2 regions of the Allobosea sp. 29B genome follow, and region 1 is predicted to be linked to the other one. Evidence: predicted binding sites of a transcription regulator. Region 1 holds the regulator's gene; the other holds the start of a gene.
The links. Region 1 encodes PhoB, which activates phosphate uptake and scavenging genes when phosphate is short. Its sites were predicted from a motif close to TGTCATNNANCTGTCAT; they were not measured.
Positions count from the first base shown of each region.

Region 2: GV161_RS23715 (DUF47 domain-containing protein) is a predicted target of PhoB. The motif match lies at 3,709-3,725, and genes of this name have one in related genera.

Region 1 covers NZ_LR733817.1:2,271,808-2,277,958, forward strand. The annotation lists gene pstC (phosphate ABC transporter permease subunit PstC) at 1-415, shown strand, start outside; gene pstA (phosphate ABC transporter permease PstA) at 430-1,320, shown strand; gene pstB (phosphate ABC transporter ATP-binding protein PstB) at 1,349-2,149, shown strand; gene phoU (phosphate signaling complex protein PhoU) at 2,187-2,909, shown strand; gene phoB (phosphate regulon transcriptional regulator PhoB) at 2,937-3,635, shown strand; gene GV161_RS11135 (YnfA family protein) at 3,645-3,965, opposite strand; gene GV161_RS11140 (NUDIX hydrolase) at 3,974-4,399, opposite strand; gene GV161_RS11145 (hypothetical protein) at 4,472-4,789, shown strand; gene GV161_RS11150 (GcrA family cell cycle regulator) at 4,865-5,413, opposite strand; gene GV161_RS11155 (aspartate aminotransferase family protein) at 5,959-6,151, shown strand, end outside.
Region 2 covers NZ_LR733817.1:4,882,297-4,888,447, forward strand. The annotation lists gene phnD (phosphate/phosphite/phosphonate ABC transporter substrate-binding protein) at 1-726, opposite strand, end outside; gene GV161_RS23705 (TIGR01459 family HAD-type hydrolase) at 884-1,762, shown strand; gene GV161_RS23710 (inorganic phosphate transporter) at 1,967-2,980, opposite strand; gene GV161_RS23715 (DUF47 domain-containing protein) at 2,996-3,640, opposite strand; gene GV161_RS23720 (extracellular solute-binding protein) at 3,805-5,133, shown strand; gene GV161_RS23725 (iron ABC transporter permease) at 5,286-6,151, shown strand, end outside.

The sequences.
Region 1 (6,151 bases):
CCTGGCCTTCATGATCATCCCCTTCATCGCCTCGATCACCCGCGACATGCTCGACCAGATCCCGTCGGTGCTGCGCGAGAGCGCCTACGGCATCGGCGCGACGACCTGGGAGGTCGTCCGCCACGTCCTGGTGCCGCAGGCCGGCGTTTCGATCATCGGCGCCGTCATGCTCGGCCTCGGCCGCGCGCTCGGCGAGACCATGGCGGTGACCTTCGTCGTCGGCAACGCCAACCGGCTCTCGCCCTCGATCCTGGATCCCGGCTCGACCATCGCCTCGCGCATCGCCAACGAGTTCAACGAGGCGCTCGGCCTGCAGCTCAACTCGCTGATCGCGCTCGGTTGCATCCTGTTCTTCGTCACCTTCGTCGTCCTCGTCATCGCGCGCCTCCTGGTCGCGCGGGTGAAGCGCTACTGAGCGGAGCTGGACCCATGACCATGGCGACATCCACCAAGACCATGACCGCGCCGCATGTCGAATGGGGCCGCGTGCGCCCCGCGCGCCGCACCGCAGACCGGATGATGAAGATCATCGCGACGAGCTTCACCCTGATCGCGATCGTCGTGCTGTTCTGGATCCTCGGCATGCTGATCGTGAAAGGATTGGGCGGGCTCTCCGCCTCGACCTTCACCCAGATCACGCCGGGGCCGGGCACGGAGGGTGGCGGCCTCGCCAACGCCATCGTCGGCTCGATCGTGCTGACCTTCCTCGGTATTGCCGTGGCGACGCCGATCGGCGTGCTCGCCGGCACCTACCTGGCCGAATACGGCAAGGCCTCCAAGCTTGCCGAGCTCATCCGCTTCATCAACGACATCCTGCTCTCGGCGCCTTCGATCCTGATCGGCCTGTTCGTCTACGTGATCATGGTCGAGCCGTTCCGCGGTTATTCCGGCTGGGCTGGCGGCGTTGCTCTCGGCATAATCGCGATCCCGGTGATCGTGCGGACCACCGAGGACATGCTGCGCCTTGTTCCCGGCTCCCTGCGCGAGGCGGGCGCTGCGCTCGGCGCCCCGCCCTCCGTCGTCATCACCTCGGTGACCTGGCGGGCGGCGAAGTCGGGCATGGTCACCGGCATCTTGCTGGCCCTCGCCCGCATCGCCGGCGAGACTGCGCCGCTGATCTTCACGGCGCTCAACAATAATTTCTGGTTCTCGCCGAACCTCGTCGGCGGCGTCTCCAACCTGCCGGTGACGATCTATCAGTTCGCCTCCGCCCCTTACGAGAACTGGCAGCAGCTCGCCTGGGCGGGATCGCTGATCATCACCGTCTCAATCCTCGTGCTTTCCATCATCGCCCGGCGCATCGTGCGCGGCGGCAAGTGATAAGCGTCCGATCGGAAGGACCATGCAGATGCTTTCGACCCTTGAACTGAGCCCGCAGACGCTGGACGCCGAAGCTCCCGTTCGCATCGCCGTCAAGAACCTCGATTTCTACTACGGCGAGCACAAGGCGCTGAAGAACATCAACCTCGACTTCCGTGACCGGCACGTCACCGCGCTGATCGGCCCGTCGGGCTGCGGCAAGTCGACCCTGCTGCGCATCTTCAACCGCATCTACTCGCTCTATCCCGAGCAGAAGGCGACCGGCGAGATCCTGCTCGACGGCCGCAACATCATCTCCAACAATGTCGACGTGAACGAATTGCGCTCGCGCATCGGCATGGTCTTCCAGAAGCCGACGCCGTTCCCGATGTCGATCTACGACAACGTCGCCTTCGGCATCCGCCTCTACGAGAAGCCGCCGAAGTCGGAGCTCGACGACCGCGTCGAGGGCGCGCTGCGCCGTGCCGCCCTCTGGGACGAGGTCAAGGACAAGCTGAAGAGCTCCGGCATGGGCCTCTCCGGCGGCCAGCAGCAGCGCCTGTGCATCGCGCGCACCATCGCGCAGAAGCCCGAGGTCATCCTGTTCGACGAGCCGACCTCGGCGCTCGACCCGATCTCGACCGGCAAGATCGAGGACCTGCTCGAGCAGCTGAAGAGCGACTTCACCATCGTCATCGTCACCCACAACATGCAGCAGGCGGCGCGCATCTCGCAGTACACCGCCTTCATGTACCTTGGCGAGGTGATCGAGTTCGACGCCACCAACAACATCTTCATGAACCCGCATAAGAAGCAGACGCAGGACTACGTCACCGGCCGTTTCGGTTGACATTCCGAAGCGTCGGCAAGCCCCAAGGATACGCCCCATGTCCGACCATATCGTCCGCTCCTACGACGCCGATCTCGAAGGGCTGCGCCGCAGCCTCGCCGAGATGGGCGGCATGTCCGAGCGCATGCTCGGCGACTCCACCGTGGCGCTGGTGCGCCGCGACACCGCGCTCGCCCAGAAGATCATCAGCGCCGACCAGCGCCTCGACAATCTCCAGCGCGAGGTCGAGGAAAAGGCGGTGCTGACCATCGCCCGCCGCCAGCCGCTGGCGAACGACCTGCGCGAGCTGATCTCGGCGATCCGCATCGCCGCCGACATCGAGCGTGTCGGCGACCTCGCCAAGAACATCGCCAAGCGCGCCGTCGCGATCTCCGGCCAGTTCTCGCCGCCGCATCGCGCCGTGGTCGGCCTCGAGCATATGAGCCGCCTGGTTCAGGCCCAGCTCAAGGACGTGCTCGACGCTTATGCCGCTAGCAACGAGCAGAAGGCGATGGATGTCTGGCGCCGCGACGACGAGATCGACGCGCTCTACACCTCGCTGTTCCGCGAGCTCCTGACCTATATGATGGAAGATCCGCGCAACATCACCTTCTGCACGCACCTCCTGTTCTGCGCCAAGAATGTCGAGCGCATCGGCGATCACACCACCAACATCGCCGAGACCATCCACTACCTCGTCACCGGCCAGTCCATGGACGAAACCCGGCCGAAGCTCGACACCACCAACATCCTCGTCGACCTGCCGGCAGCCAATGGCTGAACTGGCGGGGCTTGAACGGACCCTGACATGCCCGCACGCATCCTGATCGTCGAGGACGAGGAGCCGCTCACCCTGCTGCTGCGCTACAATCTTGAGGCCGAGGGCTTCGAGGTCGACAGCGTGGCGCGCGGTGACGACGCCGAATTGCATCTGCGCGACCATACGCCCGATCTCGTCCTGCTCGACTGGATGCTGCCCGGCCTCTCCGGCATTGAGCTCTGCCGGCGCCTGCGCACGCGCCGCGACACCGAGCGCGTGCCGATCATCATGCTGACGGCCCGCGGCGAGGAGACCGAGCGCGTGCGCGGCCTTGCCACCGGCGCCGACGACTATGTCGTCAAGCCCTTCTCGCTGCCCGAGCTGATCGCCCGCATCCAGGCGCTGCTGCGCCGTGCCAAGCCCGGCCACGTTGCCGGCTTACTTGCTGCCGGCGATCTCGAACTCGACCGCACCACCCGCCGTGTCCGCCGTGCCGGGGCCGAGCTGCATCTCGGACCGACCGAGTTCCGCCTGCTCGAGTTCCTGATGCAGGCGCCGGGCCGGGTCTATTCCCGGGCGCAATTGCTCGACGCCGTCTGGGGCCGCGACGTCTATATCGACGAGCGCACCGTCGACGTTCATGTCGGGCGCCTGCGCAAGGCGATCACGCCCGCCAATGCCAAGGACCCGCTGCGCACGGTGCGCGGCGCCGGCTATGCCTTCGACGAGACTTTTGCGCGAAGTTGAGCGCTTCTGTCAGCGCGGCGCGGCGACGATCACCGCCGCGCCGGCGAGGCAGAGCGCGGCGCCGGCCAGGTCGTAGTGGTCGGGCGCGATCTTCTCGACCAGCGCCATCCAGGCCAGCGACGCCACAATATAGACGCCGCCATAGGCGGCGAAGGCGCGCCCGGCGGCTGGATTGTCGAGCAGGGTCAGCAGCCAGGCGAAAGCCGCGAGCGATCCCAGGCCCGGCAGCAGCCACCAGACCGGCTTGCCGAGCTTGAGCCAGGCCCAGAAGGCGTAGCAGCCGGCGATCTCCGCCAGCGCCGCGCCTGCGTAGGTCGCGAATGTCGCCATGCTGATGCCTACGCTTCCGGCCCGAAAGCCGCGGCCAGCCGGGCGAAGACCGGGCGATAGGCCTCCGATGCCAGCGGGGTCAGCGATCGGACCTGATCGAAGGTGAACCAGCGGATCTCGTTATGCTCGTCATTGCTGATCCTGGGCTCGCCGCCGGTCCATTCGATGACCGCGAACAGATGCCAGAGTGCGGGCGTGACGCCATCCGTCTCGGTCGTCTCGATCGTCTCGAAACGGCGGAAGACCGTCGTCGTGACGCCGAGCTCTTCCTGCAGCTCGCGGACGAGGGCGGCCTCGACGGCCTCGCTTGGCTCGACATGGCCGCCGATCGTATCCCAGCAGGAGGGGCGGTTCCGGCGGTGCGGAGCCCGCAAGCCCAACAGGAGCTGCCCATCCCGGATCGGCAGCGCGCAGGCATATTCGACAGGACCCATGCTCTCTCCTTGCCGTTTGGCGTTCGGTTGCATCGGCTGGACGACGATGCGCGGTTCCCGCAGATTGCCTTCATGCGCTTCACCAAATGGGACTATATCGCCTTTCCCTTTCTCGCCGCGCTGTTGATCGGCGTCGGCTATGGCGCGCTCCGCCTGGTCGGCTTCTTCGGTCTCGGCATACTCGGCCTGGTCATCGCGTTCATCACGGTGCGGATGGATCTGGAAGGGGATGGCGGTCCCGAGCAGTTCAAGGCCAGGGACCACATGTCGCGGGCCGAGAAGGCCGCTGATCAAGCCGAGAAGGCCTCGCGCCTGCAGCCGCTCTTCGTGGCGCAGGTCGTCGCGGCGGGCTTCGTCATCCTGGGCTTCGGATTTCACTTCCTGCTTTGACACAGGAACTGCCTCGACAACGAAAAGCCGGCCTTTCGGCCGGCTTTCATGGTCGTGCCACTCAGTTCCGAGCGCTCAGGCGCGGATGGGCTTGCGGTCGCGGCGCCGGTCGGCTGCCGGCTGGTAGGCGATCCGGGCGTGATAGGTGCAATAGGGCATGCCGGTCGCGCTGCGGCCGCCGCAGAAGCGGAACTCCGGCGTGGTCGGGTCGCCCATCGGCCAGCGGCACATATATTCGCGCAGATCCATGATCGTGACCCGCTCGGAGAACGGCACGACCACGTCCTCGGCCGGCGCCGGAGCGCGTTCGACCTGTGCTTCGGCCGCGATCTCGGGCGCGAACTGCGGGGCCAGCGCGGTGTTGCCGCGAGTCAGCCCAGAGCCACCGTTCTGATGGCCGGCCGGGTGGCTCGGTGGGCGGGCCGCTGGCTTGCGCGGGCGCGGCGTGGCCGAGCCGGGGCTCTTGGCCCGGCCGGACAAGCCGAGACGGTGAACCTTCCCGATGACGGCGTTGCGCGTGACGCTGCCGAGCTCGGCAGCGATCTGGCTTGCGCTCAGGCCGTCATTCCAGAGCTTCTTGAGCAGTTCGACGCGTTCGTCGGTCCAGGCTCCGGCTTCGGTCATGGGGTTGCACCTGTCTTCGTCATGCTTCGCCAGCGGGCCGGCGAGGCATAGGGAGAGATCATGGCGGAATCCGATACCGGCAGCGTCCGTTACAAAACGGAAGCCGTTACGCCCGGAACTGACGATACAGGAGACGCCGCACGAGATGTCGTATCTGACGAAGAGGACCATACAAGATGGCCTGACTCGGCCACAAGAGTCGCCGAATCGTAATTCGGCTTTTCCCCAGCCAATCGCCGCAGACGGCCGGACAGTGAGTCTATTCGGCAACGCTGCCGCGAGGTCAGCCGGAATTGACAGGGCCGGGCCGGTTTTGCATAGTCACCCGACGCAGCCGCCCCCAAGGGCGGCGCTTATGTTTTTGAGCGATCGGGATTTTCCTTTGATGCGGCTTGACGCGCGACGAGACGGCGGGAGCGGCCAGCGACGATAATGTCGCCGGCGGGTCGCATCGTGCCGGCATCATGCCGCCTTGCGTCCCACCCTGCCGTTCCCGGCCCGAGATTCCGCGCTACCTTCCTGTCTCGCCGCAAGGATTTTGCTCCATGAGCACCGTTTCCGCTTCTTCCGTTCTCCTGCCGACCTATGCCCGCGCCCCGATCGCGCTCGAGCGTGGCGAGGGCGCCTGGGCGATCACCGCCGATGGCACCCGCTATCTCGATTTCGGCGCCGGCATCGCCGTCAATTCGCTCGGCCACGCCCATCCGCATCTGGTCGAGGCGCTGACCCAGCAGGCGC
Region 2 (6,151 bases), 2.6 Mb from region 1:
GTCCTCCTTCTTGATCGTGCCGCGCACGATCATGCGCTCATAGACGTCACCGGCGACCGCGCCCATGTCATAGTCGCCCGAGACCACACCGAGGATCGACTTGTCATGGCCGCCCGACATCAGCGGCTTGTAGTCCTTGTCGGCCTCGAGCCCATGCTCGGGGAAGAGCACGCGCGGGGCGAGGTTGCCGGAATTGGACGAGGGCGAGGTGTGGGCGACCTTCTTGTCCTTGAGATCCGACAGCTTCTGATAGGGGCTGGAGGCCTTGACCACGGCGACGAGGTTGTAGCCGCGCACGCCGGCGGCGGAGCCCTTGGCGGCGAACGGGATCGCGCCGGCGAGGTTGACGGCAAAGCCGGTCGGGCCGGTCGAGAAGCCGGCAAAGTGCAGGCGGCCCGAGCGCATCGCCTCGATCTCGGCTGAGTTCGACTGCACGGGATAATAGACGATGCGCTTGCCAGTGCAGGCGGCGAGATGGTCGGTCAGCGGCTTGAAGATGTTGGCGTAGACGGCAGGGTCCTCGACCGGCGTATAGGCCCAGACCAGCGCCGACGGATCCTTCAGCTTCGAGGCCTCGGTCGGCACGTCGGCGACCAGGTCCTTGTTAGCGTCGCAATACATCGTGTCGAGCTGGCCGCGATTGGGGCAGGCGTCCTGCGCCTGCGCCGCCCCAGTGAGCCCGAGGCTAAGGAGCAACGAAGTCGTGGCGGACAGGCAAGTCAGCATCTTGGTCATAGTCGGCGTCTCTCCCGGTCGATCTTGATTATGAGCTGGCTATAGTATGTGACACAAAACTGTCATATTCCAGCCGGACCGGACCCCTGATCTTACGACTAAAGTGGCCTTGTCCACGACGAGAGCAGGCTCCGCCTCAATCCTGATGATGCAAAAGCGCTCCTCTACAACCTTTCCGGACAGCCTCGCGACGCTGATGCCGCGCTATGACGGCTTCCTGCTCGACCAATGGGGCGTGCTGCATGACGGCGTCCGGCCTTATCCGGGAGCCGTGGCGGCGCTGGAGATGCTGCGCCGGGCGGGCAAGCGCGTGATCATCCTCTCCAATTCCGGGCGCCGCGGAACCGAGAACGCCGTGCTGCTGGCGAAGATGGGCTTTGCGCGCGAGCTCTATGACGAGGTCGTCTCGGCCGGGGACGATGCCCGCGAGGCGCTGAGGGCGCGCGACGAGCCGTTCCACCGCACGCTCGGCCACCGTTGCCTGCTGCTGGCGCGCGAGGGTGAGGTGCATCTGGCGGAGGGGCTCGGCCTCGACCTGGTCGATGATGTCGCCATCGCTGACTTCATCCTGCTGATGACGATGGACCCACCACGGCAGTCGGTAGCCGGCTGGATGGATCTGCTCAAGGCTGCCGGTGAGCGGCGCCTGCCGATGCTCTGTGCCAATCCCGACCTGCACCGCGCCAGCCCGGAGGGTGGTCTGCAGGAAGCGCCGGGCCTCGTCGCGCGGGCCTATGAGCAGCTCGGCGGCGCCGTGCGCTATCACGGCAAGCCGCAGCCGCGAATCTATCGCACTTGCCAGGCGAAGCTCGGGCTCGACCGCAGCCGGGTCGTGGCGATCGGCGATTCGCTTGAGCACGACATCGCCGGTGCGCAAGGCGCCGGCATCGACAGCGTCTTCATCGGCGGCGGCATTCATCGCGGCGAGATCGCTTGGGATGGCGCGGGGATGGACCCGTCGAGCTGTCTTGCGCTCTTTGCCCGCGCCGGGCGTAGCCCGACCTATGCGCTGCCGCTGCTCGGCTAGAGCATGCCGATTTCATGCGGAACCACGCCGTCATTCCGGGACTTCGCGCAGCGAAGGGCCCGGAACCCAGAACCGATGCCGGTTGTCAGGATGGCGTTGTGGCCGACGCGCTTTTCCGGAGAGGGCATCGGTTCTGGGTTCCGGGCTCAGGCCTTCGGCCTGCCCCGGAAAGACGGTGTGATTCCAACTAGAGGCGGAAGCGCCTCAACGGCCGGTCAGGAAGAAGCCTGACAGAGCATAGGCCAGCGCCGAGATCAGGCCCGCCGCCGGCATGGTGACGATCCAGGCGAAGACGATCCCACGGGCGACGCCCCAGCGCACTGCGGTGACCCGCCTTGCCGCGCCGACGCCGATGATCGCGCCGGTGATGGTGTGCGTGGTCGAGACGGGGACGCCGAGATAGGTCGCCAGGAACAGGGTGATGGCGCCGCCGGTCTCGGCGCAGAAGCCCTGTTGCGGCGAGAGGCGGGTGATCTTGGAGCCCATGGTGTGGACGATGCGCCAGCCGCCGCAGAGCGTGCCGAGCGCCATCGCCGCCTGGCAGGAGATCACCACCCAGAACGGCACCGAGAAGGTCTCGCCCATCATGCCGTGCGAGAATAGCAGCACGGCGATGATGCCCATCGTCTTCTGCGCGTCATTGGCGCCGTGCCCGAGCGAATAGAGCGAGGCCGAGACGAATTGCAGGAGGCGAAAGGTCGAATCGACCTTGATCGGCGCCGCCTTCAGGAAGGTCCAGGAGACGATCAGCACCAGCAGCAGCGCCAGCGCGAAGCCGATCGCCGGCGACATGAAGATCGCGAGGAAAGTTTTGCCGAGCCCCCACCAGACGATCGACGAGAGGCCGACCTTGGACAGGCCGGCGCCGACCAGCCCGCCGATCAGCGCATGCGACGAGCTCGACGGGATGCCGGCGATCCAGGTCACGACATTCCAGACGATCGCGCCGGTCAGTGCGCCGAAGATCACGCGGTCGTCGACGATCGTCGCCTGGATGATGCCGGAGCCGACCGTCTGGGCGACGTGCAGGCCGAAGAACAGGAAGGCGATGAAGTTGAAGAAGGCGGCCCAGAACACCGCCCATTGCGGCGCCAGCACCCGCGTCGAGACGATGGTCGCGATCGAGTTGGCGGCGTCATGCAGGCCGTTCAGGAAATCGAACAGCAGCGCGACGGCGATCAGGAAGAGGAGGGCAGGGGCGAAGCTGGCGAAGTCCACAGGAGGCCGCGCCGCTCAGAGGTGTTCGAGCACGATGCGGCTGACGCGCTTGGCGACGTCCTCGAAGCGGTCGACCACCTTTTCCAAGTGGTCGTAGATCTCAGCGCCGACGATGAAGCCCATGGCGTCGGTGCCGCGATGGGCCTTGAACAGCTCCTTCAGGCCCTGATCGTAAAGCTGGTCGGAGTGCTCCTCGATTGCCCCGATCTCCTTGGCGAGCGCGCCGATGCCGACCGCGTGCTTCTTGATGTCGCGCAGCATCGGCAGGAGCTCGCCGACCTTCTGCGAGGCTGCGACGACCGTCTTGCCGAGCTCCTGCATGCAGGGCGTAAAGCTCTCGACCTCGAACAGGCGGATCGCCTTGGCAGTCTTCTGCATCTGGTCGATGGCGTCGTCCATCGAGCCGATCAGTTCCTCTATGTCGCCGCGGTCGAAGGGCGTGATGAAGGTGCGGCCGACCTCGAGCATGACCTCGCCGGCGATCGCGTCGGCGCGGTTCTCCTCGGCGAAGATCTCGGAACAGCCGGCCTCGATCGGCGTCGCCCCGCTGAGCAGGCCGTCGAGCGCCGCGGCGCCCGCCTGCAGCGTCTGCGCATGACGCTCGAACAGCACGAAGAACTTGTCTTCCTTCGGCAGCAGCTTCTGGAACCAGCCCAGCATCGGAACGGCCTCTCACCAACTTAGTCCGCCCCGCGGCAAATGAGCGGGATGACACGCCTGCGCCTTTTGTGACAGTTTTGCGACAACGGCAATCCGGATTCACCGGTTTTGCCAGCCGCCGGCCTCGACGTCGGCGGGCACAGAAGACGAAAGGGAGGATTTGGATGTTTACACGCAGGATCGCGCTCGTCTCGGCGCTCGGACTGGCCCTGGCCGCCTCGGCTGTTCATGCGCAAGCGCCGTCGGGCAAGGTCACGGTCGTGACCTCGTTCTCGAAGGACGTCACCGACCCGATCAAGAAGGCCTTCGAGAAGGCAGTGCCCGGTGTCACGCTGGAGGTCCAGAACCGCAACACCAATGCCGGCGTGAAATATGTCGAGGAGACCAAGGCCAACAATCAGGTCGACCTGTTCTGGGCCTCAGCGCCCGACGCCTTCGAGGTGCTGAAAGGCAAGAGCCTGCTCTCTGCCTACAAGCCGAAGGCGACCGGCATCCCCGACAAGATCGGCTCCTATCCGATCAACGACCCGGCCGGCTTCTATTTCGGCTTCGCCGCGTCCGGCTACGGCATCATGTGGAACGAGCGCTATGCTAAGGCCAACAAGCTGCCCGAGCCGAAGGACTGGCAGGACCTCGCCAAGCCGGCCTTCTACGGCCATGTCTCGATCGCCTCGCCGGCACGCTCGGGTACGACGCATCTGACCGTCGAGACCATCCTGCAGGGCGAGGGCTGGGAGAAGGGCTGGCGTACCCTCAAGGAGATGTCCGGCAATTTCCACTCGATCACCGAGCGCTCCTTCGGCGTGCCGGAGGCGGTCAATTCCGGCCAGGTCGGCGTCGGCATCGTCATTGACTTCTTCGCCTTCTCGGCGCAGGCCTCGGGCTTCCCGGTCAAGTTCGTCTACCCGACGGTCACCACGGTCGTGCCGGCCAATGTCGGCATCATCGCCAACCCGCCGAACAAGGCGGCGGCCGAGGCCTTCATCGAGTTCCTGCTCTCGCCGACCGGGCAGGAGGTGCTGCTCGAGCCGGGCATCCGTCGCCTGCCGGTCAACCCTGCGGTCTATGCCAAGGCCGGCGCCGATTATCCGAACCCGTTCACGGATCCGCGCTTCCAGAAGATGATCGGCTTCGACGTCGACAAGTCGGAAGCGCGCACCGCCGTGGTCGACACGCTGTTCGACCAGCTGATCTCCTTCCAGCTCGATGCGCTGAAGGGCGTCACCAAGACGCTGCACGAGGTCGATGCGGCGCTGGCCAAGAAGCCGAACGCCCAGGCCAAGGCGCTCGCCGACGAGGCGCGCAACTTGATTGCGGCGCTCCCCGTCACCGAGGCGCAGGCCGCGAGCCCGGAGCTGCGCGCCGCCTTCACCGGCGGCAAGGAGAAGGGTGCGCGCCAGGCCGAGGTCGAGGCGCAATGGGCAAGCTTCGCCCGCGACAACTATGCAAAGGCGAAGGCCAAGGCCGAGGAGGCGCTGAAGGCGGCGAAGTGACAGGCTTTTCAAGCTCCGCCGTCATCCCGGGCGTAGCGAAGCGGAGACCCGGGATCCATTCCGGAACGGTTCAGGAATGGATCCCGGATCGGCGCGGCTTCACCGCTTGTCCGGGATGACGGTGCTTTGATTGATCAGCGATCAGGCCAGACATGACCGCCATTTCTGCAACCACTCCGCCTCGCGCTCGCGCGTTCTCCGCCACGCCCGGCCAGATCGCGCTGGCGCTCGCCATCGCGGCCTTCCTGCTCGTCTTCCTGGTCCTGCCGGTGGCGACGGTGATCTATGTCGCCTTCACCGAGAAGGGCACCTCGACCTTCACGCTGGTCAATTTCTACGATTTCGTCCGCACCGAGCTGTTCATGCGCTCGTTGTGGAACTCCTTCTATGTCTCTGCGATGTCGGTGGTCTGGGCCTCCGTGCTCGCCCTGCCGCTCGCCTATCTCACCACGCGTTTCGCCTTCCGGGGCGCCGCGATCGTCCAGACCCTCGGCTTCCTGCCGCTGATCATGCCGCCCTTCGTCGGCGCCGTGGCGATGCAGCTCTTCTTCGGCCGCAACGGCTCGATCAACCTGCTGCTCGACGACTGGTTCGGCTTCAAGATCGACTTCATGGAGGGGCTGAACGGCGTCATCTTCGTCCAGTCGGTCCACTATTTCCCGTTCATCCTGATCAACCTCTCGGCGGCGCTGCGCAATATCGACCGCGCCATGGAGGAAGCCGCGCAGAATCTCGGCTCTTCCGGCTTTCGCCTGTTCCGCCGCATCGTCTTCCCGCTGGCGCTGCCGGGCTATCTCGCCGGCGCCTCGTTGGTGTTCGTCAAGGTCTTCGACGATCTCGCGACGCCGCTCTTGCTCAACGTCAAGGACATGCTGGCGCCGCAGGCCTATCTGCGGGTGACCTCGATCGGCATCGCCGACCCGATGGGCTACGTCATCTCGGTCGTGCTGATCGTCGCCTCGGTGCTGGCGATGTGGCTCTCGGCGCTGGCGCTGAAGGGGCGCGACTACGCCACGAC